Regions from separate parts of the Allobosea sp. GW823-FHT02B03 genome, predicted to be linked through region 2. Evidence: predicted binding sites of a transcription regulator. Region 2 holds the regulator's gene; each other region holds the start of a gene.
What was found. The regulator LexA, encoded in region 2, represses DNA repair genes until DNA is damaged. The targets are predictions, from matches to a motif close to TGTTCNNNNTGTGTTCNG.
Positions count from the first base shown of each region.

Region 1 (9,737 bases), 310 kb from region 2:
GACGTTCTTCAGCGTGCGCCCGCCTTGCGTGGTGTAGCTCGGCAGCTCGAAGATTTTCTTCTCGACGATCAGCTCCTGAGCGTCCGCCATTCCCGTCACCATCATCCCGACGACACCCAGCACGCCCGCGATCCAGCCCTTCATGCCGCGCTCCCTTGCTCCGGCCGGCTTCTCGGCCTTGAGACGGATCAGAGCGGATTTGCCCGGCTAACGGAAGGGGCTTCACCCCGTCGTGCTCGCCCCTGTGGCGAGCATCCGTGTCTTGAACAGCACATTGTAGGAAGGAAGACGTGGATGGTCGGGACAAGCCCGACCATGACGCGGAGTGCTAAAGCGTCTCGAGCAGCCCCTTGATCAGCGCCCGGCGCGGGGCGATCGACGGGATCAACCCGTATTCCTGCAAGGTGTGGGCGCCGTCGCCATCGATGCCGAGCCCATCCAGCGTCGGGACGCCGAGCGCCGCGGTAAAATTGCCGTCCGAGCCGCCGCCGGTCATCGGGCAGTCCTGCAGGTCGAAGCCGCTAGCGGCGGCGATCGCCCTCGCCTTCTCGTAGAGAGCCGAGACCTCGGCGCTCTTCTCATAGGGCGGACGGTTCATGCCGCCGCTGACCATGACCTTCACATCCGGATCATGGGGCTTGAGGCCGAGAATGCGCTTTTCCATCGCAGCGCCGTCGGCAACGGTGGTGACGCGGCAATCGACGCTGAACCAGGCATGCTGCGGGATGACGTTCGCCGCCGTGCCGCCGCCGACCAGCGCGACCGTGGTGGTGATGCCGCGCGAATAGTCGGTCATGCCCTCGACGGCGAGGATCTGGTGGGCCGCCTCGCGGATGGCGTTGCGGCCATCGGCATGGCGCGAGCCGGAATGGGCCGGGCGCCCCTCGATCTTGACCTCGAAGCGGCCGACGCCCTTGCGCGCGGTGACGATCTTGCCGCCCTCGCGCGCCGGCTCGGTGACCAGCACCGCCATCGATCGGCGGCCGATATCCTCGATCAGCCCGCGTGTCGTCGGCGAGCCGATCTCCTCGTCCGGCGTGAACAGGAAGACCATCGGCCGCCGGGCCGCACCGGCCTTGGCGGCATCCTTGAAGGCCTGCAGCGCCAGCCAGGCACCGCCCTTCATGTCGTAGACGCCGGGCCCGTAAAGCCGGTCGCCCTCGACCCGGACCGGCAGGTCCCTGGCGGTGGTGCCGACCGGGTGCACCGTGTCGAGATGCGACATCAGCGCGACGGCCTTCTCGCCATTGTCGACGCCGGCGCGCAGCACCAGGCTGTCGCCGAGCCCGTCGCGGCCAGGGATGCGCTCGACCGCGATCGGCAGGCCTTCGACCTCGCTCGCGACGAGGTCCATCATGCCGTTGACGCCGGGCACGTGATGAGTGGGGCTCTCCAGCGCGACCCAGACGGAGAGCGCGGGAACGGCGGAATCGTGAATGGTCATGATGGCAGGGTTTCGCAGGACAGCGTGGCGATAACGAGGAGATTGGCCATTTCGCCGGCTTTGTCCATCGCCGCGGGCGGGCAGCCGCCCTGCGGCCCGCGGGAGCCCGCGGGATGATCCGGCCGGCCGCGCCGACCGGCGATGCACCGCGCAGCGGCGATGCGGCCGGGCCTCTCGCCCTTTGGGTCAAGCGCCACGACCTTCCAGATAGACCGAGCCGCCGAGCTGAAGCAGGTGGTTATGCGTGCCCATGTAGAGATGGCGCTGGCCGAAGGGGACATCGAGATCGAGGCAAGCGCGCACATGCGCGACGCCGTCGGCTAACCCGCGGCTCAGCATGGGAGATCGTGAGTTCGTCCATTGTTCATGCGGATGGAAAGGTTGCTCGGCGAAGAGTCGCCCGTCGACGAGCCGCACAAGTGAGGCCGCTTTCAGTATCAGGTCGGCCGCATCGAGATGGATCACGCCCGGCGTTGCGAAGGCCCCCATCGACCGCCGTGACGTTTCGTCAGGTTTCGAACACCAGCTGACATAAGTTCGGATATATACTCTATGGATCCAGGCGTAGTAACGGGATTGAATAGAAATGGATTGGAAAGAACGTATTGACTCGCTAAACAGCGAACGAATGAGACGTATTATGCAGAATGACGTCGATTTTGAGCAAATCCCGCCCAAAAATTTCATTCGATCAGCCATAGCCTGCGTAGATAAATGGCTTGATGATCGAAATAATAGACACGCCCCAAGTGGCATAATATACCATTATTGCGATGCAAACGCCTTAATGAATATCCTAAAAACAAGAAAAACATGGGCTACAAGTACAAAATATTTAAACGACACTACTGAATTATTATCCCTAACTGCAAATTTCGACACTCACGCAAACCGGTTTCGCGCAAAGGAGTCCGAGCAGGTGCTCGCCGACTTCATCGACTTTTATGCGCTATCCGCGGATACACGCCAAACGCAAACGATTGGGATGGATCGATACGCTTGCTGCTTTTCAGCTGCGGGCGATCTGTTGAGCCAGTGGCGAGCATACGGCAACCACGGGCGAGGGTATGCGATCGGCTTTGATCCCAGCAAGTTCGCTGGGTTAAATATGCCGAAACCTAGCATGAACCTGCGTCGAATTACCTATGGCGGTCAAAAAGAGTCTCAACTCATCGACGATATTATTGCGCGCTTCGAGCCAATTGTGGCTGCGAATATCTGCATACTGGACAGCACAGGATGGGGAAAACAATCAGCGAGAAATTGGTTGTCCATGAGATTCGGTGAATGCCTTTTTGAACTGGTAGAGGAAATTAAGCATCCTGCTTTCGCGGAAGAGGATGAGTGGCGCCTCTATGCCGAGAAACAGCAAACTGAGTACCGCGTTTCTCAAGATCGAATTGTACCGTTCAAGCAGCTCGACCTAAGCTCCTGCGAGAGTGCGAATCTGTTGCCAATTGTCGAGATCGTTGTTGGTCCTTGTCTGGATTACGGCGAAGCAATGGCTTCTCTCACGACATTCACGTCCTCCCTGGGATATGGACTTTCGGTGAATTTTCGAAAATCCAGAGTTCCATACCGCTAATTTGAGTACCCCGCGCCAACGACCGCATCGAGCGCTTGTTGGCGCGTTTTTCCGCTCTCGAAGCGAAGGCGATCTGCTCCTCAAGCGATCTAACGATGCTCTCAAAGGGGGCCTTCGGCAGGACGTGGAGGCAAGACGGCCGCTCCCTCGGCGGCGATGCCCCCGGCCGCCGTTTTAACCCCAGCCGGCCCCTTCCAAGCCCAGACGAGCGCGCGACGTGCGTCCAAAAAGCCGATGATATCGACGAACCCGCCGACAGCCAGCGGCTTCTCGATCAGCCGAGCATCGAGGGTGATCGGGCTGACAAGCCAGCTTGCAGCGACCTCATCGCAATTGAATCGAGCGAGCGAAACTGCACGAAAAGGACGGCAAGTTCGAACGGCTTCGTACCGGCCTCGAATCCAGAGCCATCGCACCTGATGCGCGAGGTGGTAAGCTCACTCACGCCGCGGCCCCGCTGCCACTTGGACGAGAAGCGGCATGCGCTCGCCGTTGGCACATTTCGACCAGCGCACTGCGTATGGGTTTCGGGCGTTTCCTGACAAGAATCAGCGTTCCGCCCTAGCGTCGCCGCAGGCTGCAGAAAGCAAGGTAGCCCATTAAGGAAAAGACGTTAAAACAACGCCTTAACTCCCAAGAACTTGCATTATCTGAAACGTCCCAGCCTAGAACGGGATGTCGTCGTCGAGATGGCTCGAGGACCGCGAGCCGCCCGAACCGCCGCCCGACATCGCCGGCTGGCGCGAGCCGCCGCCGCTGCCGCCCATCGGGCTCTGGCGGCCGAAGGAGCCGCCACCGGAGGAGCGATCCTCGAAGGAGGAGCCGCCGCCCTCGCCATATTCGTCCGAGCCGCCCTGGCCGCGGCTGTCGAGGATGGTGAGCTCGCCGCGGAAGCGCTGCAGCACGATCTCGGTCGTGTACTTCTCGACGCCCTGCTGGTCCTGCCATTTGCGGGTCTGCAGCTGGCCCTCGATGTAAACCTTCGAGCCCTTCTTCAGATACTGCTCGGCGACCTTGGCGAGGTTCTCGTTGAAGATCACCACGGAATGCCACTCGGTGCGCTCCTTGCGCTCGCCCGACTGCTTGTCGCGCCAGGTTTCCGAGGTGGCGATGCGCAGATTGACGACCGGCTCGCCGCTGCCGAGGCGCCGCACCTCGGGGTCGCGCCCGAGATTGCCGACCAGAATGACCTTGTTGACGCTACCAGCCATGACAGGCTCCGTTTTCCTGCGCACTTCACCACAAACCGGCCGATCGACCGGAAGCGGACCCTAGCGATCCCGGCACAGACTATCAATGATGTTCTCGTTTTGTTCAAGGACAAATCGGAAGTTGTCCCCGGAGATTCGCGAGCGCTTCGTCGCGGTAGCTGTAGCTCCTCTCAGCGCGCGCCGAACGGAAGCTATGGCGGCTTCGGCCTCAAGGCAGCCCCGTGCCAGAGCGCGCGCACGGCCCCTTATCAGAGCAACTTGGCAACCCGGATGCCGGACACGGTAGGCTTTCAAGCTGGCGCTCAGCATCGAAGGACTAATTGACGTTCAGGAACCCGACCGGAAGATCGGGGAGGCTGATGATTCCATCTGGAAGATTGATATGATCGAGCGCCTACGCCTGCCGACCTTCCAGAAGACAGCAAAGATATCCAGACGGGCCCTTCTAGGCATCGCGGCCACGACTTTGATGGCCGGTTGCGTAACCTCGCCGCCCCCGATTTCCGTGGACGAAGCCAGGACATGGAAGGTCGTTTCCGTCGAAGGCGCCCTGGCGCAAGTCGCGTCCTCGTCGTGGATGTCGGTCAGGCACGAATTCATGAAAGCCAATGGCCTCGAGGTTAAGGTCATCGAAAGTGGCGAGCGCGATACACCCCCACGCATCGTCGAGCCTGAACTACCTCGCGAACAATACCGTGCGTTTGTCGCCGCTCAGTTCTCCAACCGGGTCAAAGCCTCCTTCGCGGCAAAGATGCAAGGTGCATTCACAGGTACCAGGCCAGTGAAAATCGTTGTCACGATGCACAATGCTGAAATTCTCGACCCCGGGCGCCGCTTCGTAGCGGTGCTCTTTGCGGGACAATCCGGCAACCAGAACACGCTCCTCGCCCATATCGATGTGATCGACGCAGCGTCCGGAAAAACACTGGTCACCTACCCCCGCACGCTCGTGACAGGTGTCGGCGGGGGAGCGAGTTTTGATTTCAGTGGCGGCCCAATGATCGAGAACGACCCGATGCTGCGAATGGTCAATCAGCTTCGGGAGCGGTTCCTGCAATGGATACTCCGACCAGCGTAGGCGAGCGGTGACGGCTCGCCGCCTGGCTCAGCCGCGTCCCTGCTGCCGGTCGAGCGCGCCCTGCAACTGCTCGACGCGGATGGCGAGGGCTTCCCTGGTCAGGTTGATGCCTTCCGGCGCGCCGTCGATCGACAGAAGGACGCCGCGCTCGGCCATGTCGAGCTGCTCTTGTGCGAGTTCCAGATGCTTCTTCAGGACTTGTGTGACGCGGTCCTTGGCCGCCGGGTCCGTATCCATAGCGCCCTCGCCTGTTCGCCCCCGAACGCGCGACGATCGCACGGCCGGAGCCACTTGCAAAACTTGCGCGCCTGGCGCGGCTCAGAGCTGAGGCTCCAGCCCAGAAACATCCGCCTCCGCTCCGCCGCCGATCTGCGGCGCCCGCGCGAGGCGCTCCGCCATGACACCGGCGAGCGCCTGAGGCGCGCAGCGCCGCTGCCACCAGTCGAGCGCGCGCTTGTGCAAGTCTTCGAGGCGCTCCCGGTCGGCGAGCAGGTCGTTCACGCAAGGGCCAAGCTCGGACCAGTCGTCGAGCTGGATGAAGGGGCAATCTTCGAAGAACCAGTGCCGGGGCACCCGGTCGCAGATCACGACGCAGCCCTGCCGCATGCCCTCGAACAGCCGAAAGGTCTCGGTCGAGGACCCCCGCGGGGCGAGGCAGATCTTGGAGTCGGCCATCAGCTCGGAATAGCGGACCCCGTCGGAGAGCACACCGTTCATGTAGGAGCCCGTATCGGCCCAGAACACCTCGCCCGGCATGCTCGTGGCGAGCCGCTGCAATTCCTCCAGCATGCGCGTGCGGGCAATGTCCTTGGGCGTTCCCAGCAGAGCCCGGATGGAGAGCGGGTGATAGGCGCGCTGCTTCACGCTGCCGATGAAGGAGACCGCATAGCGGCGCTCGGCGAACGGCTTGCCCGGCAGGTCCGTCTGCCTGGCATAGCCGAGCGGAACGGTCATGCCGCCCTCCTCGCGGACGATCGCGCCCTTGTGCCGGAGCGCCAGAAGGCCGCTGCTGCGAGCCCAGCGTGCGGCGTCCCTGACCGCCTTCACCAGCAATGCCAGGCTCGCGCCCAGCTGAAGCGTGTTCACATAAGGAAAGAAGCCGTGCGTCTTGAAGACGTAGCGCACCTTGTCGAAATAGGGCGGAATCTCGCAGAACTCCTCCATCAGGAGCAGGACGACGACGTTCTTCCCGTAGCTCGGCAGCTCCCGCACCGTCTCCGTTCCCCAGACGATGTAGAAGACGAGGCCATCGGCATCGAGCAGGACCTCGAGCATCTTCAGGACACCGACCCAGTACGCCAGGAAGACGTCGACGAAAGGGTCGACATACTCCGACAGATTGATCTCGACGGGATCGTGCGCGTGGCGGCACAGGAAGTATCGGAACTTGCTGTCCTCGGTCATTCCGCCGAAAGCCCCAACGTCGGCGCGCGAAGGCGCCCGTCACACGCAAGCGCCATGTTGGCTTCGGGGCCTGCGCAAGGCCACGGCTCTTAGGGGGTAGCCCTGCGGACATCGCCTCCCCGAATCCCGTTCGAGATTCGCCCGCCCCGTCGAGCGCGGCGGAAACGACAACGCCGCCGCTTCCGGGAAGCGGCGGCGCATCGCGCTGCGCAATTGCAGCGTCTCGTCAGCTTTTGCCTAGGCCGGCAGGACGACCACCTTCGTCTTGACCGGGGTCTGTGCGTAGAGGTGCATCATGTCCTGCGTGAGCAGGCCGACGCAGCCGCTGGTGATGCCGTTGCCGATCGATTCCGCGTCGAGGGACGCATAGATCGTGTACAGCGTGTAGGCGCCGTTCTGGTAGAGATGGAGCGTGCGCGCGCCGAGCGGGTTTTCGAGGCCGCCCGGCATGCCGCGGGCATATTTCGCGACCTCGGGCTGGCGCTTGATCATCTCCTTGGGCGGCGTCCAGGTCGGCCACTCGGACTTGCGCCCGACATAGGCGTTGCCGTTCCAGCGGAAGCCGTCGCGGCCGACATTGGCGCCATAGCGGGTCGCGGTGCCGTCGCCCGCGACGCGATAGACATAGTAATTGGCGGGATCGACGATGATCGTACCGGCCGGCTCCTTGGTGTCGTAGGCTACCGTCCGCCGGAAGTACTTCGGATCGACCTTGCTGACGTCGATCGCCGGAACCGGGAACTTCTCCTCGGGCACCGGGCCGTAGAGCTTCTGCGCCTCGGCGAGGCTCATGCCGTCGGATGTCGCGCAGCCGCCCAGCGCCAGCGCGCCGAGACCGGCGGCCGAGCCGGCCAGAAACGACCGGCGGTCGAGCCCGCCGATCCGGCGCCCGCGCAAGGCGGCCGCGTGCAGCTTGCCGGCATCGGCATTCCTATCGTCGATGATCATGATTCTGGGCTTCCCATGTCCTGTTGCCCGAAGAGAGAACGCTTCGGCATAGGCCCGCTTAAGGTATCGCTGGGCGGAGATTGCCGTCATCCCGCCCGGCTGGCAAGCGCGCGACATTGCCGAAGCGTCATCCCGCGAACCAAAATCAGCGCACTCCAGCCGCTCAAACCGCCTCGCCTGGCGACGACCTCGACCCGGTTTCAAACCCCGGACTGCATGGGTTTCGCGCCTCAGGCGCCTCGCCCTCGAAGCGCACGCCGAGCGAGGCGAGCGCCCGCCAGTAATCCGGATAGGTCTTCGCCACGCAGGCCGGATCGAGGATGGTGATGCCGCCTATCTTCAGCCCGGCCAGCGCGAAGCTCATCGCGATGCGATGGTCGGCGAAGGTGTCGATCTCCGCCGGCAGGGTCTGCCCGGCGAGTCCGGGATCGGAAGCGACGAGCAGATCGTCGCCCTCTTCCACCCCGAGCCCCGGCCGGATCCGCGACAGGCCCTGCGACAGCGCCGAGACTCGGTCGCACTCCTTGACGCGTAGATTGGCGATGCCGGTGAAGCGCACCGGCGTCCTGTTGAAGGCGGCGAGCACGGCGAGCGTCGGCACCGCATCCTGCATCTGCGAGCCGTCGATCTCGGCCGGCAGGTTCGGGAAGGCGGCGATCAGCGCATGCGCCTTGGCGTCGGGTTGGGTGAAGGCCGCCGCCGGCACGCCGAGGTCGATGGCGCCGCCGGTCAGCACTTCCGCCGCCCAGAGATAGGTCGCGGCCGAGGCATCGGGCTCGATCAGGTAGTCGGCGGCGCGGTAGCCGGTCGGCTCGATCCGCCAGATCGCCGCATCCGGTTGCGAAACCTTGGCGCCGAAGGCCGCCATCGTCGCCAGCGTCAGGTCGACATAGCCGCGCGCCCCGATCTCCTTGCCGGTCAGCGCAACCTCGACCGGCCCGCGCGCGCAGGCGCCGGCCATCAGCAGCGCCGAGACATATTGGCTCGACAGCCCGCCATCGACCTCGACCCGCCCGCCTGCAAAACCGCCCTGCCCGGCGATCGTCACCGGTGGGCAGCCGCTCGGCGCCTCGACCGCGACGCCGAGCGTCCGCAGCGCCGTGACCAGCGGCGCGATCGGCCGCTTGCGCATATGCTCGTCGCCATCGACCACGACCTGCCCCTCGACCAGCGCCGCCGCGGCGGTGAGGAAGCGGGTCGCGGTGCCGGCATTGCCGAGGAAGAGCGGTGCCGTCGGCGCCCGCAGCCTGCCATCGCCGGTGACGACGAAGCTGGTCGCGTCCGGCTCCTCGACGGTGACGCCCATCGCCCGCAGCGCCTGCGCCATATAGAGCGTGTCGTCGCTCTTCAGCGCGCCCGACAGCCGGCTGGTGCCCTTGGCCAGCGCCGCGACCAGCAGCGCCCTGTTGGTGATCGACTTCGAGCCCGGCGGCGTCACCTTGCCGTGCAGCGCGCCGGCGAAGGGCACGATGGTGAGTTTGCGGACTTCGGAATCGGTCATGACAGGCTCGCCCTCGCCGTTCGGCTGCGTTGCGAGGCTCTTAGCCCGTGCAATCCGCCAGCGGAAGCCGCACCGGCCATGCCCGGCCCGTCGCTGCGGTCACATCGAAACGGAGCTCGGAATCCGTCGCATGAAGCCACGGCCTTTAGAGGCACCGGCATGGGGCAGCAAAAGCCCGCCGGCCCGCAAGTTATCACGCCAGCCAATGCGGCATATGGGCCTTCACCCAGTCGAGGTGATCTTCGAACAGTATCGCCGGCCGGTTGGCCTCGATCCAGTCGACAATGCCCGGCACCTGCTCGCGATAATCGAAGGGCGTGTCGACCTCGGCGAAAAACTGGGCCCATGGCTCCTTGAAGGTCAGGCGCCGGATCTTCGCCTCGACCAGCGCGGCCCTGAGCTGATCGGAAACCATGATCCGCCTACTGGCCGGAACCCAACGGGTCAGCCAGAGATGGCGGCCGGCGATCGTAGTCCGGCTGGCAGACAGCGGCGGCTTTTTGCCCATCCAGGACAGGTACGGCATCCCTTCCAGGCCGCCGGCCAAGATGCTGCGCCATTCGAAA
Region 1 is NZ_JBXAJY010000003.1:682,763-692,499, forward strand. It holds gene AC1REK_RS12805 (E22 family MetX-like putative esterase) at 1-144, opposite strand, end outside; gene AC1REK_RS12810 (M20 family metallopeptidase) at 329-1,444, opposite strand; gene AC1REK_RS12815 (hypothetical protein) at 1,631-1,933, opposite strand; gene AC1REK_RS12820 (DUF2971 domain-containing protein) at 2,085-3,029, shown strand; gene ssb (single-stranded DNA-binding protein) at 3,695-4,240, opposite strand; gene AC1REK_RS12830 (hypothetical protein) at 4,623-5,318, shown strand; gene AC1REK_RS12835 (hypothetical protein) at 5,346-5,555, opposite strand; gene AC1REK_RS12840 (glycosyltransferase family 47 protein) at 5,637-6,722, opposite strand; gene AC1REK_RS12845 (L,D-transpeptidase) at 6,960-7,670, opposite strand; partial or broken gene AC1REK_RS12850 (3-phosphoshikimate 1-carboxyvinyltransferase) at 7,915-9,171, opposite strand; gene AC1REK_RS12855 (imm11 family protein) at 9,365-9,737, opposite strand, start outside.
Region 1: a site for LexA is predicted at 4,330-4,347, ahead of ssb (single-stranded DNA-binding protein). Genes of this name have one in related genera too.

Region 2 (9,737 bases):
CTACCACTCGCTGGTGGTGAAGCGCGAAACCTGCCCGGAGGTGCTCTCGATCGAGGCGGAATCCGGCGACGGCATGATCATGGCGCTCTCGCATCGCGAGCTGCCGGTGCATGGCGTGCAGTTCCATCCGGAAAGCATCGCCTCGGAGCACGGCGCGACGATCCTGCGTAATTTCCTCGATCTCGCCGAACGATGGTCGGCCGCGTCCGACTCCGCCGCCCTTTCCGCGACAGCCTGATCGATCGAGTTCCCATGGAAGACTTCAAGCCCTTCATCGCCAAGGTCGCGACCGGCGCCTCGCTTTCGCGCGAGGAGGCCCGCGACGCCTTCGAGACCATGCTTTCGGGCGGCGTCACCAACGCCCAGGCGGCCGCCTTCCTGATGGCGCTGCGCGTTCGCGGCGAGAGCACCGAAGAGATCGCCGGTGCCGTCAGCGCCATGCGCGCCCGCATGCTCACCGTTTCGGCCCCGGCCGAGGCGATCGACATCGTCGGTACCGGCGGCGATGCGTCGGGTTCCTACAACGTCTCGACCCTGGCTTCGATCATCACCGCCGCCTGCGGCGTGCCGGTCGCCAAGCATGGCAACCGCGCGGCGTCCTCGCGCTCCGGCGCGGCGGACGTGCTGACGGCGCTCGGCGTCAAGGTCGGGCTCGAGCCCGCCGGAATCGAACGCAGCATCCGCGATGCCGGCGTCGGCTTCATGTTCGCCCCCGCCCATCACGCCTCGATGCGCCATGTCGCGCCGGTGCGCACCGAGCTCGGCACCCGTACGATCTTCAACCTCGTCGGGCCTCTCTCCAATCCGGCCGGGGTGAAGAAGCAGCTCGTCGGCGCCTTCTCGGAGACCTGGCTCGAGCCGATGGTGAAGGTGCTCGCCTCGCTCGGCTCGCAGTCGATCTGGGCCGTGCACGGCTCGGACGGGCTCGACGAGATCACCACCACCGGCCCGACCCGCGTCGTCGCGCTCAAGGACGGCAAGATCGAGAGCTTCTCGATTTCGCCCGAGGATGTCGGCATCGCCCGGGCGAAGTCCGAGGATCTGCGCGGCGGCGAGCCGGAGCAGAACGCCAAGGCCCTGCAGGACGTGCTCGACGGCAAGAAGAGCGCCTTCCGCGACATCGCAGCCTTCAATGCCGCGGCAGCCCTCGTCGTCGCCGGCAAGGCCGGCACGCTCAGCGACGGTCTGGCGCAGGCCTATCAGGCCCTCGACAGCGGCAAGGCCAAGGGCGTGCTCGCCGCGCTCGTCGCCAGCTCGAACGCCTGAGGCAGCCATGTCCGACATTCTGAAGCGGATAGAGGCCTATAAGCGCGAAGAGATCGTCGCCGCTCGCAGCGCCGTGCCGCAGGCCGAGATCGAGCGCCGCGCCGCCGCCATGCCGCCGCCGCGCGACTTTCTCGGCGCGCTCGAAGCCAAGCGGCGGGCCGGGCAGCCGGCACTGATCGCCGAGATCAAGAAGGCGAGCCCGTCCAAGGGCCTGATCCGGCCGGATTTCGATCCGCCGGCCTTGGCGAAGGCCTATGCCGAAGGCGGCGCCGCCTGCCTTTCGGTGCTGACCGACACCCCCTCCTTCCAGGGCCAGCCGGAATATCTGGCGCAGGCGCGCGAGGCCTCCGGTCTGCCGGGCCTGCGCAAGGATTTCATGTTCGAGCCCTATCAGGTCTTCGAGGCCCGCAGCTGGGGCGCCGACTGCATCCTCGTGATCATGGCCTCGGTCGACGACGGTGCCGCCCGCGAGCTGACCGATACCGCCAAGGCGCTCGGCATGGCCGTGCTGGCGGAGGTCCATGACGAAGCCGAGCTCGAGCGGGCGCTGAAGCTCGACACCCGTCTCGTCGGCATCAACAATCGCGACCTGCGCAGCTTCGAGGTCAGCCTCGCCGTGACCGAACGCCTGGCACCGCTGGTCCCGGCCGACCGGCATCTCGTCGGGGAGAGCGGCATCTTCAGCCATGCCGACATCACCCGGCTTCAGGGCTGCGGCGTCAACACCTTCCTCGTCGGCGAAAGCCTGATGCGTCAGCAGGATGTTGCAGGCGCGACCCGCCAGCTCCTGACCGGAAAGGCGACGGAGGCGGCGGCGTGAGCCGGCTTTCGCATCTCGACAGCCAGGGCCAGGCCCACATGGTCGATGTCGGCGACAAGGCGGAAACCGCCCGGATCGCCGTCGCCGAAGGCAGCGTCGTGATGCAGGCGGAAACCCTCGCGATCGTGCGCGCCGGCGACGCCAAGAAGGGCGACGTGCTCGGCACTGCCCGCCTCGCCGGGATCATGGCGGCAAAGAGAGCCCACGAGCTGATCCCCCTCTGCCACCCGCTGCTACTGACCAAGATCGCCGTCGACCTTTCCATCGACGAGGCCCTGCCGGGCGTGCGTGTGCGGGCCGAAGTGCGCCTCACCGGCAAGACCGGCGTCGAGATGGAAGCGCTGACCGCCGTCAGCGTCGCCTGCCTGACGGTCTACGACATGGTCAAGGCGGTCGATCGCGGCATGCGTATCGAAGCGATCCAGCTCGTCCACAAATCCGGCGGCAAGTCCGGCGTCTACGAAGTTGCGGAAGGGCAGAGATGAGCCTGACACCGGTTGCGGTCGCGCTGCGCGCGCTGCTCGACAGCGTTCCCGGGACCACCGGCGCCGAAACCCTGCCGCTGGCGCGCTGCGCCAGCCGGGTGCTGGCGGCCGATGTCGCGGCGCTGCGCACCCAGCCGCCCTTCGCCAATTCGGCGATGGACGGCTATGCCGCCCGTGCCGATGATCTCCAGCCCGGCAAGGAATTGCGGGTCATCGGCGAATCCGCCGCCGGCCGCGGTTTTTCCGGCGCGGTCGCCCCCGGCGAGACCGTCCGCATCTTCACCGGAGCGCCGCTGCCCGAGGGCACCGACGCCATCCTGATCCAGGAGCATGCCGAGGGCGTCGACGGCCCGGTGATCCGCGTCACCAAGGCGGCGGCCAAGGGCCAGTTCGTGCGCGCCGCCGGGCTCGATTTCGGCAGTGGCGAGATCCTGCTCGCGGCCGGCCGCCGCCTCGACAGCGCCGCGCTCGGCCTTGCGGCCGCAATGGGGCATCCGGAGCTGTCGGTGCGCCGCAAGCCCGTGGTCGCGATCCTCGCCACCGGCGACGAGCTCGTCCTGCCGGGCGAGCCGGTCGGACCCGACCAGATCGTCGCCTCGAACAGCTATGCGCTGGCCGCACTGGTCGAGCAGGCGGGCGGCACAGCGCTCGATCTCGGCATCGCCCGCGACAACCACCCCGACCTCGCCGCCCGCATCGAGGCGGCGAAGGCGGCGAATGCCGATGTGCTGATCACGCTCGGCGGCGCCTCGGTCGGCGCGCATGACCTCGTCCAGGCCGCGCTCAAGGCCCAGGGCATGGATCTCGGCTTCTGGAAGATCGCGATGCGGCCGGGCAAGCCGATGATGATGGGCAGGCTCGGCCCGATGGTCGCGCTTGGCCTCCCCGGCAACCCGGTCTCCTCGATCGTCTGCGGACACCTCTTCGTCACGCCGCTGATTGAGGCCCTGCTCGGCATGGCCGAGCCAGAGCGCGACCGCGGCGAGCCGGCGGTCCTCGCCGTCGACCTGCCGGCGAATGACGAACGCCAGGACTATCTGCGCTCGACCTTCGTGACGGAAGCCGGCGAGCGCCGGGTGAAGCCCTTTCCCAAGCAGGATTCCTCGATGCTGGCGAACCTCGCCCGGGCCGAGGCGCTGGTGATCCGGCCGGTTTTCGCCGAACCGGCCAAGGCGGGCGATCCGTGCCGGATCATCCGGTTGCGCTGAGGCCGATCAGCGGCAGCGCAGATAGCGCGTGCCGCCATAGACGACCTCGTCGTTCGAGACGACCTTGAGGGTCCGGCTGGCGCGACGCTTCGGCCCGTCGATGCTGAAGCAGGTGCCGCTCATCCTGTATTCGTTGGCGGATACGCGGTCTATCCGGCTGAAATGGCAACCGCCCTCGCCGGCCTCGCCGGTGCGGCCGCCGCGGTTGAAGCCGACATAGGCGCCCTCGGTGCCCTCCTTCAGCCATCTGCAGCCCTGCTGCGCGGGATCGCCGAATTCGCCGCGCACCGGCAGTTCGGCGGCGCTCGCCATACCGGCCACCGCCGCGGCCATCAGCGCGCTCAATATCCTCAACCTGACCGCCATCGCTCCCTCCTCTCGCCGTGGCGCCCCACGCTGGGCAAAGCTTCGCTTGCACGCAGAAGGGCCAGTTTCGCGCGGCGCAATACGGCCGACGGACGTCCCTTGCGGAACACAAGGCGAACGGGTATGTTGTTCGTGCTTTGTTTCGATTCCGATGCGAAAGGCCGGGGCGGCGAGATCATGCTGACACGCAAACAGTTCGAACTGCTTCGCTTCATCCATGAACGCCTGCGGGAATCCGGCGTACCGCCCTCCTTCGACGAGATGAAGGACGCGCTCGACCTGCGCTCCAAATCCGGCATCCACCGGCTGATCATGGCGCTGGAGGAACGCGGTTTCATTCGCCGGCTGCCGAACCGCGCCCGCGCGCTCGAAGTCATCAAGATGCCGGACGGGATCGGCGGGCCGCAGGCGCAGCGCGGGCGCTTCAGCCCCTCGGTCGTCCAGGGCGGACTCGGCCAGACCCCGCCTGCCCCGGCAGCCAATCTAGCCAAGCCGCGCCCGGCGGGCGCCGAGGACAGCGGGCGCTCCACCGTCTCCATCCCAGTTATGGGCCGCATCGCCGCCGGCACGCCGATCTCGGCGATCCAGGATCGCAGCCATAGCGTCTCCATGCCCGCCGACATGCTCGGCGGCGGCGAGCACTATGCGCTCGAAGTCCGCGGCGATTCGATGATCGAGGCCGGTATTCTCGACGGCGACACCGTGGTCATCCGCAAGCAGGACACGGCCAATACCGGCGACATCATCGTCGCCCTGATCGACGACGAGGAAGCGACGCTGAAGCGCCTCCGCAAGCGCGGCTCCTCGATCGCGCTCGAGGCGGCCAACCCGGCCTATGAGACCCGCGTGCTCGGCCCGGACCGGGTCAAGATCCAGGGCCGGCTCGTCAATCTGATGCGGCGCTACTGAAGCATCCCGCTGTCCTCCGCCTGCTCAATCGGTGCAGCGGCGGACGATGGGGCGGGAGGCGCACGAGCTGGCTCCGCTGGAGAAGGCGCGGCGGGAGCGGGCCGGGCCCGGGTCCAGGGTCGCAGGCGCGTTGCGTCCTCGGCGGTGTAGGCGCGCCAGCTGCCGCCGCGCACGGACCCAAGCGCCGTCGCGCCATCGCGGGCGAGCGCGGCCCGGTCGATCAGTCGGGCGGTACAGGTGCCGTTGACGTGGAGCGGCGTGACGACGAGGTCGGCGCGCTGGCAGTCCTCGACGATGGCGACGCGGTCCTTTGTGTAGGCGACACTGCGGCCATCCTTGAGACGGATCACGCAGCCGCGCGCGTCGCAGGCGGCGCCCTCTCGCAAGGTGGCATCATCCGGAGGGCGGGAATCGCCGTCGGCATGGAGCCATTGCGTCAACACGAAGTGACTCGGCTTGCCTGCCAGGACGAGTCGTCCTTCGGCACCGCGCACCAGGATGCCGGAGCCGTCGCGCTCGATCAGGATGTCGGGCCGCGTCGGGTCCGAGGCGAGCGCCAGGCCGGCACAGAGCGGCAGGGCCGCGAGGAAGCGCAGGGCCGTCGTCCACAAGGTCAGCCAGAGCAGCGCCAGCGCGAACAGGGCGAGCGCCATGGCATCGAAGGCAGGCAGCACCACGGTCGAGCGTTCCATGCTGGCGACCCAATGGGCGAGCTGCAGGACGAGACCGGAAGCCCAGCCCATCAGGGCCCAGGCCGGCCAGTCGAGCCCGAATGGATAGGCCAGCACGCCGAAGACCGCGGCCGGCATGACGATCAGCGAGACGAAAGGCAGGGCGAGCGCGTTGCCGAGCAGGCCGAACGGGTTGAAGGTCTGGAAGTGGTAGACGCCGAAGGGCGCAGTCGCGGCCGTCGCCAGCAAGGTGGTGACGATGATGCCGACGGCTGAGAGCCAGAGCGGCCGCAGCGGCCAGGGCCAGCTTGCGGCGGCCGCATCCGGCGGGCGCTCCTGCCAGCGTTCGGCGAAGGCGATCAGCGCCGCGACCGCGCCGAAGGACATCTGGAAGCTCGGCCCGAGCAGCGCCTCCGGCTCGCGCAGCAGCACGATGATCGCGGCGAGTGCGAGATTGGGCATGCTGAGGGCCGGCCGGTCGACCAGGATGGCGCCGAGCATCACCAGCGTCATGATCAGCGAGCGCACGGTCGCAACCTCTGCGCCGGAGAAGACGCAATAGGCGGTAGCGCCGAACATCGCGGCGAGCGCGGCGATTTTCTTGACTGGCCAGAACAGCGCGATGCCTGGCGACAGCGCCAGCAATGCCCTCGCGAGCCAGAAGATCGTGCCGGCCGCCAGGACCATGTGCAGGCCGGAGATCGAGACGATGTGGTAGATGCCGGCGGCGCGCAGGTCGTCATTGGTCGGCTCAGTGATCAGGCCACGCTTGCCGGTGACCAGGGCGGCCGCCATCGCACCCGCCTGCCCGCCGCCGATGGTGGCGATGCGCTCGGTCAGCGCATTGCGGGCCTGGTCGATCGCGACGCTCCAGGCAAGTTGCCGCGACTGCGGCACCGGCGCCGGTGCCAGCGCGACCTTGCCGGCGATGCTGCCGACGGCGCCGATGCCACGGAAGAAGGCGTCGCGGGCAAAGTCGTAGCCGCCGGGACGCGCCGGCCCGGGCGGCGGCAGGAGCCGCGCGGTCGCGACGATGTGATCGCCCGGCTTCAGGGTCGTCGCGGCTGTGCTGACACGTATCCGGCGCGGCCGCTGCTGCGGGTCGACGCCCGGCATGTCGGTGACCACGACGAGGAGGCGGACACCCTTCTCGCGCTGCTCCAGTGCCTCGACGAAGCCGGTGACCTTGCCGACATGGAGGCGGGCGAGCGCCGGCGCCGCGATACTCGCCGTGCGCCAGGCTCCGGCCGCGAAGCCGGCGAAGACGGCGGCGAACCCCAGGCAGATCGCCATGGCGAGGCGCTTATGGCGCAGCAGCGACGCTGCGAGCGCCGACAAGGCGAAGCCGAGCAGCGGCGCAATCAGGCCCGGCTCACGATCGGCGAGGAAATACAGGATGACGCCGAGCCCGAGCGGCACGGGAAGCCAGTTGAAGAGGCGGCGGCGCTCGACCTCGGTTTCAAGCATGGCACCGAGGTGCATGCGCCAGCTGGCGGGATTCCAGGCTGGGCTCTGCGTCAGACGGCGCGTCCATCCTGCCCCGCCCTGCAAGGCAAGGACAGCCGCAACGGTCTTGCGGCGACGCCGGGGCGGAACGGAGAGCAATCGGCCTCCCTTTTGCCGCCAGCGCAGGAAGCGCTTAACGGCGGCCGCAAAGCCATGTTACAGCGACCGCGCCGGTTGTCAGCCCCGGCCGAGACCGCCCGTGAGCCGGCCCTCGCCCTTCATCCGCCCGTTCCGTCGGAGTCCTTCTTTCATGAGCGATGAGGTCGTCACGCGCTTTGCGCCGTCGCCTACCGGATTCCTCCATATCGGCGGCGCCCGCACCGCCCTGTTCAACTGGCTCTATGCACGCCGCCACGGCGGCAGGATGCTGTTGCGTATCGAGGATACCGATCGCGAGCGCTCCACCGATGCTGCGATCGCCGCGATCCTCGACGGTCTGTCCTGGCTCGGCCTCGATTGGGACGGTCAGACCGTCTACCAGTTCCAGCGCGCCGCTCGTCACCGCGAGGTCGCCGAGCAGATGCTCGCCGCCGGCAAGGCCTATTATTGCTATGCGACGCCGCAGGAACTCGACGAGATGCGCGAGAAGGCCAAGGCCGAAGGCCGGCCGATGCGCTATGACGGGCGCTGGCGCGACCGCGACCCGGCGACGGCGCCGGCCGGCGTCAAGCCGGTGATCCGCCTGCGGGCCGAGCAGACCGGCGAGACCGTGGTCGAGGACGAGGTCCAGGGCCGCGTCGTCTGGCAAAACGAGAATCTCGACGACCTCGTCCTGCTGCGCTCCGACGGCAACCCGACCTATATGCTCGCCGTGGTCGTCGATGACCATGACATGGGTGTCACCCATGTCATCCGCGGCGACGACCACCTCACCAATGCGGCGCGGCAGACGCAGATCTATCAGGCGATGGGCTGGAAGGTTCCCAGCATGTCGCACATCCCGCTGATTCACGGCGCTGACGGGGCCAAGCTCTCCAAGCGCCATGGCGCGCTTGGGGTCGATGCCTACCGGGCCATGGGCTATCTGCCGGCCGCCTTGCGCAACTATCTGCTGCGCCTCGGCTGGAGCCATGGCGACCAGGAGATCTTCTCGACCGAGGAGATGACGGCGCTGTTCAACCTCTCGTCGATCGGGCGCTCTCCGGCGCGCTTCGACTATGCCAAGCTGGAGAACCTGAACGGGCTCTATATGCGCCAGTCGGACGACCGCGAGCTGCTGGAGGCGCTCAAGGCGATCCTGCCCGAGATCGGGCCGGCCCGCGGTGTGCCGGCGAAACTCGCCCCGGCGCTCGAAAGCCGGTTCCTAGCCGCCATGCCCGGACTGAAGGAACGCGCCAAGACTTTAGTCGAACTGCTGGACAGCGCCTTCTATCTCTATGCCCAGCGTCCGTTGGCCCTCGAGCCCAAGGCGGCTGCACTGCTCGACGATGCGGCGCGCGAGCGGATGCCGAAGCTGGCCGCGAAGCTCGCGGCGCTGCCGGATTGGGAAACCCCGGCGCTCGAAGCCGCCGTGCGTGAATTCGCCGAGGCAAACAGCGTCAAGCTCGGCCAGGTGGCGCAGCCGCTGCGCGCCGCCCTGACCGGCCGCACCACCTCTCCGGGGCTGTTCGACGTGATGGCCGTGCTCGGGCGCGAGGAGGTTCTGGCGCGGCTCTCCGACGTCGCCTGAGCCGGCAGCGCAGGAGCGGCGATGCCGCACTGCGGGAGGTAACAGCGGAGGCCATGTCGCTCTCTGTTGAACCCCTCCCGGAAATGGTCTAGCAACGCGGCGTGGCGGCTGCTCCTTCCCCGGAGCGGCCGCTGCCAAAAACGCTTCAAAATCAGTCTGATGAACGCTTCCTCGCCGCAGCGGCACCCTCACATTCCGTCATGGAGCCGGCATTGCGGAGCTTCGGACGGCGCCAGATGACCAGTGATCGGTCGGAACGACATTCGGCCGCTGAGATGATTTGAGATCGAGCCTGAAAGGATCGGCATCCATGAGCGGAACCACGAGTCAGTTGAGTGTCGACGGCAAGACCGTCGACATGCCGGTCAAGGCTGGATCGATCGGACCTTCGGTCATCGACATCGGCAAGCTCTACGCCCAGACCGGGATGTTCACCTACGATCCCGGCTTCACCTCGACGGCGAGCTGCGAGTCGCAGATCACCTACATCGACGGCGACGAGGGCGTGCTGCTCTATCGCGGCTACCCGATCGAACAGCTCGCCGAGCACGGCGACTTCCTCGAGACCTGCTACCTGCTGCTCTACGGCGATCTGCCGACCGCGGCCCAGAAGGCCGATTTCGATTATCGCGTCACGCGCCACACCATGGTGCACGAGCAGATGGCCCGCTTCTTCCAGGGCTTCCGCCGCGACGCGCACCCGATGGCGGTACTGGTCGCCTCGGTCGGCGCCATGTCGGCCTTCTACCATGACTCGACCGACATCTCGGACCCGCAGCAGCGCATGATCGCGTCGATGCGGATGATCGCCAAGATGCCGACGCTGGCGGCGATGGC
Region 2 is NZ_JBXAJY010000003.1:369,099-378,835, forward strand. It holds gene AC1REK_RS11380 (anthranilate synthase component II) at 1-238, shown strand, start outside; gene trpD (anthranilate phosphoribosyltransferase) at 253-1,266, shown strand; gene trpC (indole-3-glycerol phosphate synthase TrpC) at 1,274-2,086, shown strand; gene moaC (cyclic pyranopterin monophosphate synthase MoaC) at 2,083-2,571, shown strand; gene AC1REK_RS11400 (molybdopterin molybdotransferase MoeA) at 2,568-3,779, shown strand; gene AC1REK_RS11405 (hypothetical protein) at 3,786-4,145, opposite strand; gene lexA (transcriptional repressor LexA) at 4,323-5,054, shown strand; gene AC1REK_RS11415 (ComEC/Rec2 family competence protein) at 5,048-7,192, opposite strand; gene gltX (glutamate--tRNA ligase) at 7,482-8,900, shown strand; gene gltA (citrate synthase) at 9,211-9,737, shown strand, end outside.

Region 3 (9,737 bases), on a different contig from region 2:
CGACGCCCGCCCCTGTAAAGCGCGGGCGCAGCAGGCCCATCGGATGGCCCTTCAGCGAGAGCCGCGCCGTCTGGTAGTCGGCGACGACATGCTCGGCTAGCGGCATCGCCGGCAAGGCTGCCTCCGGCTCCTCCCCGAGCTCGCGGGCCGTTGCCGCCTCGAACAGCGGCAGGGCCTCGTCATCCGGCAGACGCCGCACCGCCCAGAGCGCCTCGCGCCGGTCCAGCCCGAGCGAGCGGAAGGCGTCGGCATCGGCGAGCAGGCGCATGGCACGCGCCGGCAGCCGCGCCCGGCGGGCGAGCCCCTCGACATCGCGATAGCCGTCGCCGCGAGCCGCTAGCAGGCGCTCCGCCCAAGCCTCCTTGAAGCCATCGAGCTGGCGCAGCCCGAGGCGCAATGCCCAGGGGCTCTTCCAGCCGGGCGCCGCCGGCTCCAAGAGATTGTCCCAGGCGCTGGAATTCACATCGATCGGCCGCGGCTCGACGCCGCCATTCTCCTGCGCCTCCCGGACGATCTGGGCCGGGGCGTAGAAGCCCATGGGCTGCGCGTTCAGCAGCGCCGCGGCGAAGATCGCCGGATAATGGCATTTCAGCCAGGAGGAGACATAGACCAGCTTGGCGAAGGAGGCGGCGTGGCTTTCCGGGAAGCCATAGCTGCCGAATCCCTTGATCTGCTCGAAGCAGCGCTGGGCGAAGGCCGGCTCATAGCCACGCTCGACCATGCGCCCGACCATCAGCGCTTCATATTGGCCGATGGTGCCGACATTGCGGAAGGTCGCCATGGCGCGACGCAGGCCGTTGGCTTCGGGATCGGTGAATTTCGCCGCCGTCATGGCGAGCTGCATCGCCTGCTCCTGGAACAGCGGCACGCCGAGGGTCCGCTTCAGAACCTGATAGAGCTCGTCCCTCTCCCCATGAGCCGGGGACGGCGACGGGTAACTGACCTTCTCGATCCCGGAGCGCCGCTTCAGATAGGGATGCACCATATTGCCCTGGATCGGGCCGGGGCGGACGATCGCAACCTGGATGACGAGATCGTAGAACTCTCTCGGCTTCAACCGCGGCAGCATATTCATCTGCGCCCGGCTCTCGACCTGGAAGACGCCGAGCGACTCGCCCCGCTGCAGCATGGCGTAGGTCGCCTTGTCGTTTTGCGGGACGTCAGCGAGCCCCAGGTCGATGCCTTCATGCTCGCGCAGCAGGTCAAATGCCTTGCGGATGCAGGTCAGCATGCCCAGCGCCAGCACGTCGACCTTCATCAGGCGCAGCGCGTCGATATCGTCCTTGTCCCATTCGATGAAGGTGCGATCCTCCATCGCGGCATTGCCGATCGGCACGGTCTCGTCGAGGCGCCCGCGCATCAGCACGAAGCCGCCGACATGCTGCGAGAGATGACGCGGGAAGCCGAGCAGGCGCACGGCGAACTGCACGGCCTGCGCGATCACCGGATTGTCGGGATCGAGCCCGGCCTGGCGGACCTGTTCGCGGGTGATGTCGGAGCCCCAGCTGCCCCATTGCGTCGCGGCGAGGCGGGCGGTGACGTCCTCGGTCAGCCCCAGCACCTTGCCGGCCTCGCGGATGGCGCTGCGCGGCCGGTAATGGATCACGGTCGCGGCGATGCCGGCGCGCTCACGGCCATAGGTCCGGTAGATCCACTGGATCACCTCCTCGCGCCGTTCATGCTCGAAATCGACGTCGATATCGGGCGGCTCGCGCCGCTCCTCCGAGATGAATCGCGCGAAGAGCAGGGTATGCTCGGCCGGATCGACCGCGGTGATGCCGAGCGCGTAGCAGACGGCCGAATTGGCGGCCGAGCCTCGCCCCTGGCAGAGAATGCCCTCGCTTTCGGCGAACTCGACGATCTGGCGGATGGTCAGGAAATAGCGGGCATAGTCGAGCCTGCTGATCAGGACGAGTTCGTCGTCGACCTGCTTCTGGACCGCGGGCGGGATGCCGCCTGGATAGCGCATCGGCAGGCGCCGGCGCACCAGTTCCTCCAGCCAGCCCTGCGGCGTCCAGCCGGGCGGCACCGGCTCGTCGGGATATTCGTATCTGAGCTGATCGAGGTCGAAATCGACGCGGCCGAAGAGATGCTGCGTCTCCTCGATCGCCTCCGGCGCCTCCTTGAACAGCCGGGCCATCTCCTGTGGGGTCTTGAGATGGCGCTCGGCATTGGCCTCGAGCAGGCGCCCGGCCCTGGCGATCGTCGTGCCCTCGCGAATGCAGGTCACGAGGTCCTGCAGATCGCGCTGTCCGGGCGCGTCGTAGAGCACGTCGTTCGTGGCGATCAGCGGGGTGCGGGTCGGGGCCGCGATGCCCCTCAGCCGGGCGAGGCGGCGGCGGTCGTCACCGCGGCGCGACATGGTGGCGGCAAGCCAGACGGCGCCGGGCGCGGCAGCATCGAGCCGGGCGAGAAGATCCGGCAGGCCATCGAGCCGGCGCTCCGGCATGACGATCAGCAGGAGGTCGCGGGCATCGTTCAGGAGATCGTCGAGGGCGAGGATGCATTCGCCCTTCGTTGCCGTCTTCAGATTACCGACTGTCAGCAGGCGGCAGAGCCGACCCCAGCCGGCACGATTGGCGGGATAAGCGACGATGTCGGGCGTGCCGTCGGCGAAGACGAGGCGGCTGCCGGTGACGAGCTTGAAGGCCTGCGCCCTCGTCCGCAGTTGCTCTTCCGTGAAGGGCAGATCGGCAAAAGCCGGATTCTCGACCCAGACATACTCGCCGGGGCTGCCGCCCTCGCGGACCTTTTCCGCGGCAGGCAAGCCGGTCTCGCGCAGATCGCGCAGCGCGCTCCAGGCCCGCACCACGCCGGCGAGCGTGTTGCGGTCGGCAATGCCGAGGCCTGTCTGGCCGAGCAGCAGCGCGGTCATGACCAAGTTCGGCCCGGGCGAGGCGCCGCGCAGGAAGGAGAAATTCGTCGCGGCGACGGGCTCGGCGTAAGTCGTCATGCGAACAGCCCGTGCAGGAACCAGCGTGGCTGGACGCTCTCGCGATCGTAGAGCCCGGCGCGGAACAGCCAGAAGCGGCGCCCCTGCGCATCCTCGACACGGTAGTAATCGCGCGTCGGCTCGTCCGGCCCGTCGCGCCACCATTCCGGCGCGATCCGCTCCGGCCCCTCGGCGCGGGCGATCTCATGCAGCACCCGGCGCCAGCGAAAGCGCAAAGGCGGCCCGTCCGGCACCTCGGCGAGCGTCTCCACCGGCTGCGGCGGCTCGAAGAGCTGGAGTGGGCGCGCCGGCGGCTCGCCCGGTTCGGGTTCCGGCCAGGCCTGCGCCGGGGCCGGCGTGCCGACAGCCGGGATCACCCCCGCTTCCCGCTCGGGATGGTGGGAGTTGCGGGCGACGAAGCGCAGCACCCGGTCGCGGCCGAAGCGGGCGACGAGCCGGTCGACCAGATCGGCCACCGCCTCCTCCTCGACGGCACGCCCGTCGAGGCTCGCCTGCGGCGTCCCGAGCGGCTCGCAGACCGGCACGGCGAGGCGGATCGCATCGAAGCCGAAACCGGGATCGAGCGGGTCTGCCAGCGTGTCGATGCGCTCGCGATAGAGCCGCAGGATGGCGGCAGGATCCCGGGAGGGACGACCGGTCTCGAGGAAAAGGCGCCGGACCGCGCCGTCGCTGCGAAAGAAGCTGATCTCGAAGGCACGTCCGCCCTCGCCGCGCTGCTCGAGGATGCGGGCGGCCTCGTCGAGCAGGTGCCGCAGGATCGCCTCCAGCCCCTCGGTATCCTGCAGCGGCTCGGGGAAATGCCGCTCGACCATGCAATCGGGCGGCGGCCGCAAGGGCGTGATGCGGATATCCTCATGGCCGAGGATGCGTTGCAGGCGCCTGGCGAGGGCCTCGCCGAAGCGGGCGGACAGCGTGCCCGCAGGGCGGGCAGCGATATCCGCAAGCGTCTTCAGCCCGGCCCGCGACAGGGCAAGAATGACCTCGGGCGGCGCCTCCAGGGCGGCGACCGGCAGGAGCCGGGTGCGCTCCGCATCGCCGCCCGGCGGGGAGATCGCGCAATCGCCGAAGCGGGCCAGCGCACGCGCCGCCTCGGGCGTGCCGGCGATGCTGGCGCGAAGCTGGAGGCCGAGCCGGCGCAGCCGGATGCCGATCTCCTGGCGCAGCGCCGCTTCGCCGCCGAAGAGATGGGCGCAGCCGCTGATGTCGAGCGCCAGCCCATGCGGCGGGTCGAGCGCGACCAGCGGGGTGAAACGGTCGCAGAGCCCGGCGAGGCGTTCGAGGAAGCGCGCATCGGCGGCGGGATCGGCCTCGGCGATGGCGAGATCGGGAATGCGGGCGCGGGCATCGGCAAGGGTCAGGCCACGGGTGAGGCCGAGCGCGACGGCACGCCGGTCGCAATCGGCGAGCCTGAGCGCGCCGCCTTCCTTCTCGACCAGGACGAGCGGTCGCTCATCCGGCCCGGCGCCAGGCGGGAGCGCCCTCTGCCGATGCAGCCGGTCGCTCGCCAGGAATGGAAACCAGAGGGCGAGATAGCGGCGCTGCATCCTGTCGGCCTCCCCCCTCCCGGCTCCATTCCTGGAAAGATCGTCGCTCACGGTTCCACTCCACACGCCACTCACACTCACCGAGGCCGCCGCGATGGCGCAGCAGCCTCAAACTGAAGGCCGGATCACCCGGCGCATTGGCCTCGCGCGGCCGCGACGGCAGGGCCCGCACCAGCCAGCGCGTCGTCGCCGCGCTGGGCGCCGGCTCGGGAGCGACCCGCAGCAGCAGGGTCATGACGCCGGACGCCTCGGCCGCCAGAACGAGGCGCCGGCTGGCGGTCAGATCGAGCTGGCGCGGCTCGCCCCAGGGCTCGATCAGCGCCGCGCCGAGAGCCGAACAGCGGGCCGCCTCGGCCCCGGCACGCAACACGCCCTCGGCATCGCGGGCCCGCACCAGCAGCACCTGCGCGGGATCGAGGCCGAGCTCGGCGAGACCGGACGGGTGCAGCCGGCCGGCCTCGGCCGCCAGGAAATCCTGCCGAACCCAGAGCAGCGGCCGCGTCCCCGCGGCCCGCAGGGCCAGGGCCGCGGCGAAGCCGGTCGCCGCGGGCAGATCGGCCCCAGCCGAGGCATAGACCTCGTGCAGGGCGGCCCGGGCGATGCCGCCGCCCAGCGGCTCATCCAGCTCCGCCATGCCGAAGCCGACGCGCTCCACCGGCGCGAGCTCGCGCGCCAGCCCCGCCAGAGCGAGACTCTGCCGGAGGCCGGCCAGGGAACGGGAAGAAGCATCGGACATGGAATAATGTTCACTATTTGTTCCGATATAAAACCACTCCCAAACCCCGCCGGAGTCAAGCCCGGATATGCGGCACGCTCCTTGCCAGAAAGGCGAGACGCGGCCGGAATTGTCTTCCAGCCGGCGCAACTGTCGCCAATCCCGGCGTTTCTGTCATATCAAGGAAACGCTGATCGGCTTGCTGCGACGCAGGCACGCCAGCGGCCGCCTTTCCGGGGACCGAGATGAGCTCAGGACTGTTCGCGCTTCTCGACGACATCGCCGGCCTCGCCAAGGTCGCGGCCGCCGCGCTCGACGATGCGGCGAGCCAGGCGACCAAGGCAGGCGCCAAGGCTGCGGGCATCGTCATCGACGATGCGGCGGTGACGCCGCGCTATGCCGTCGGCTTCTCCGCCGACCGCGAATTGCCGATCATCTGGAAGATCGCGCTCGGCTCGCTCAAGAACAAGCTCATCTTCCTGCTGCCAGCGGCGCTGGTGCTGAGCTTCATCGCGCCCTGGGCGATCACCCCGCTTCTGATGGCGGGCGGCGCCTATCTCTGCTTCGAAGGCTTCGAGAAGGTCCACGAGCTCGTCGTGCCGCATGCCGAGCACGAGACGGCGCAAGGCGAAGGCACGGCCGAAATCCTCGATGCCGCACAGCTCGAGCAGCAGAAGATCTCGGGCGCGATCAAGACCGACTTCATCCTCTCGGCCGAGATCATGGCGATCACGCTCGCGACCGTCACCACCTCATCCTACTGGACGCAAGGCCTGGTGCTCGCCGTGGTCGGCCTCGGCATGACCATGCTGGTCTACGGCGCCGTCGCCTTGATCGTGAAGGCGGACGATGCGGGCGCGGCCATGGCGCGCACCGGCAAGCCCATCATCCGGCAGATCGGCCGCGGCCTCGTCCTCGGCATGCCGCATTTCCTGAAAGCCTTGAGCGCGGTCGGCACGGCCGCGATGCTCTGGGTCGGCGGCGGCATCATCATCCATGGCCTCGCCGGCTACGGCCTCGACGGAATCGAGCACGCCATTCATGGCGTCTCGGTAACCGTCGGGCAGGCCGTCCCGGCGGCGTCCGGCCTGCTCGCATGGCTGACCACCGCCGGCGCTTCGGCCGTGTTCGGAGTGGCGATCGGCGGGCTCTGCCTCGTCGGCATGCATTTTGTCGTCGAGCCCGCTCTCAAGGCCTGGCGCGGCAGGGCGGCGAAGACCGCCGGCGCCGCAGCGCGGAAATAGTCCAGCCGACGAAAGCTGTCAGGCGGCACTTCGCTACCCAAACGCTCACTACCGCGCCTGTGGCTTGCCGACTAATCTCGCGCCACGCAAATGCGGGGGAAGGGCATGACTCCGTTCCTGGTCGGCGCCGTCGCGTTCCTCTTCATATTCGGCGCGGCAGCTGGCGGAATGTTGCTGCGCGCCCGCCTGCCTGACCATCACCTCTCCCCTGACTCCCGGGAGTTGATCAAGCTCGCGACCGCGATCATCGGGACACTGTCCGCCATCGCGCTCGGCCTGCTGATCGCCTCGGCGAAACGGTCCTTCGACGAGGCAGCGTCAGAGCTCAGGACCTCGGCCGCGCATGTGGTGCTGCTCGATCGGACGATGGCCCAGTACGGGCCGGAGACGGCGGCCCTGCGGGAGACGCTGCGAAGGAGCCTCCAGGCCCGGCTGAACGAACTCAGGGACCAGCGCGAGGGATTGCTGCACGAGGGCCTCGACGTCGAGCCCATCCAGGTCGGCCTCAGGCGCCTGGTGCCGGGAAATGACGGGCAGCGCTGGCTTCAGGTCCGCGCGCTCCAGCTCAGCTCGCAGATTTCGGAAATGAGGTGGCAGCGGCCGGAAACCGAAACCGGCGGATTTCCCGGCATCTTCATCATCATCCTCGTCTTCTGGCTCGCTTTGCTCTTCGCCTCCTTCGGCCTTCTGGCCCCGGGCAATGCCACGGTGGTGGTGACGCTGTTCGCCTCGGCGCTGTCGGTGACGGCGGCGCTGGTCCTGATCATCGACATGGACCACCCCTATCTCGGCTTCATCCGCGTCTCCGACCTGCCGCTCCAGCTCGCGCTCGAACGCCTCGGCCGCGCATGATCCGCGGCAGACCGCTGCGTCCATCCCGCAAACGTGCCGGGCGCCATGCATGGGCGGGGGCCGTCATCGCGGCGGAAATCTGCTAGCTCCTCGCCCAGGGTCCGGCACACGGGCCGCCGGACCCGCCATGCTGCATTTCCTCGCCACCAGCACGCCCTTCTTCGCCGTGATCGGGCTCGGCGCGCTTTCCGCCTGGCGCGGCCTGTTCGGCAGCGATGCGGTCCGGGTTCTCAACACCTATGCCTTCATGGTGGCGACGCCGGCGATGGTGCTCCGGGTAATGTCGCGCCAACCGATCGCAGAGCTCTGGAACGGTGTGTTCTTCGCGGCGCTGGCGCTGATCGGCATCGCCGTGATGGGCCTCGGCATCCTGATCGCCCGCCGCTTTTTCGGGCTACCCTTCCCCAATGCGGTCTCGCGCGGCCAAAGCCTGGTCGGCGGCAACTTCGCCTTCCTCGGCATTCCCCTGATGCTCGCCTTCCTTGGCGACGGAGCCGCCGCACCGATCGCGATCGGGCTGATCTGCGACACGGCGCTGGTCGTCCCCCTCGCAATCGGGCTGATCGAGGCCGGGCGGGGCAAGGGCTCGCCCTGGCGTATCGCGGCGCGGCTGGTGCGCGGCACCATCGTCAACCCATTCATGCTCTCGATCATGGGCGGCGTCGCGCTCTCGCTCAGCGGCCTTTCCATCCCCGAGCCGATCGACCGCTTCCTCGTCTTCCTTGGCGGCTCGGCCGCTCCGGTTGGCATCTTCGCGCTCGGCGTCGCCGCCTGGCAGTGGAGCCGGGAAGGCAGGCTGCCGCTGCGCGGGGTGCTGCCGCTCGTCCTCGGCAAGCTGGTGCTGCACCCGCTGCTGACCTGGTTCGTGCTCGCGGTCGTGCTCAGGCTCGACCCGTTCTGGGTCAAGGCCGGCGTGCTCTATGCGGCGCTGCCGATCGCCGCCAATGTCTTCGTGATCTCGGAGCGCTTCGAGACCGACAGCCGGCCGCTGGCTGCCGCCATCGTGATCTCGACCGCGGCCGCGGCCCTGACATTCCCCTTCGCGATCTGGCTGGTCTCCGGCTGAACTGCAGCCGGCCGGCTCCCGGCCTTCCCACCGCTCCCGCAGCCCGAGGACAGCGCATGACAAGCCAGCTCTTCCGCCCGCTTACTCTCGACGGGCTCCAGCTCCCGAACCGCATCGTCATCGCGCCGATGTGCCAGTATTCGGCGGAGAATGGCTCGGCGACCGACTGGCACCTGATCCATCTCGGGAACCTCGCCCTCTCCGGTGCCGGCCTCCTGATCATCGAGGCGACGGCGGTCGAGCCGGAGGGCCGGATCAGCCCCGACGATCTCGGGCTGTGGAGCGACGAGAACGAGGCGGCGCTCGGCCGCGTGCTCGAAGCCGTCCGGCGCCATTCCGACATGCCGGTCGGCATCCAGCTCGGTCATGCCGGGCGCAAGGCTTCGGTGCATTCGCCCTGGAACGGCAGCCGCCAGCGCCCGCTCGACGACCGCGGCTGGCAGACCGTCGCGCCCTCGGCGCTGCCGATGAACGCGAGCGACCGGCCGCCGCTGCCGCTCGACGCCGAGGGGCTGAAGCGCGTGCGCGAGGCCTTCGTCGCGACGGCGAAGCGCGCGGTGCGTATCGGGCTGGAGATGGTCGAGATCCACTGCGCCCATGGCTATCTGCTGCACCAGTTCCTCTCGCCGCTCGCCAACCGGCGCGAGGATGCCTATGGCGGCACACTGGAGAACCGGCTGCGTTTTCCGCTCGAGGTCTATGAGGCGGTGCGCGACGCGGTGCCGGCCGACATCCCGGTCGGCGTGCGGGTCTCTGGCACGGACTGGGTCGAAGGCGGCTGGGAGATCGAACAGACCATCGCCTTCGCGCGGGCGCTGAAGGCGCGCGGCGTCAGTTTCGTCCACGTCTCGAGCGGCGGCGTTTCGCCGGAGCAGAAGATCCCGCTCGGGCCGGGCTACCAGGTTCCTCTGGCCCGGGCCGTGAAGGCCGCGACCGGGCTTCCGACCATCGCTGTCGGGCTGATCACCGAATACGAGCACGCCGAGGCGATCGTCGCCGGCGGCGATGCCGACATGGTTGGGCTGGCGCGGGGCATTCTCTACGATCCGCGCTGGCCCTGGCACGCTGCCGCCCATCTCGGCGCCAGCGTCAGGGCGCCGAAGCAGTATCTGCGCTCGCAGCCGCGGCAGCTGAAGGAGCTGTTCGAGAGCTGAGCCGGGTTCGAGCTGTCATTTCGGGGCTTCGCGCAGCGAAGAGCCAGGCCCCTATGATCAGTGCTGTTCCGGCTCGTCATGCTCGCCCTTGTGGCGAGCATCCACGTCTTGAACACCGCTCTCGTAACGGGAAGACGTGGATGGTCGGGACAAGCCCGACCATGACGGCAAAAGTGGTGTTCATGGGTTTCGGGCTCGGCCCTACGGCC
Region 3 is NZ_JBXAJY010000001.1:146,845-156,581, reverse strand. It holds gene AC1REK_RS00755 (error-prone DNA polymerase) at 1-2,953, opposite strand, end outside; gene AC1REK_RS00750 (Y-family DNA polymerase) at 2,950-4,497, opposite strand; gene AC1REK_RS00745 (ImuA family protein) at 4,403-5,233, opposite strand; gene AC1REK_RS00740 (DUF808 domain-containing protein) at 5,458-6,456, shown strand; gene AC1REK_RS00735 (bestrophin-like domain) at 6,562-7,308, shown strand; gene AC1REK_RS00730 (AEC family transporter) at 7,436-8,374, shown strand; gene AC1REK_RS00725 (NADH:flavin oxidoreductase/NADH oxidase) at 8,431-9,528, shown strand.
Region 3: a site for LexA is predicted at 5,241-5,258, ahead of AC1REK_RS00745 (ImuA family protein). Genes of this name have one in related genera too.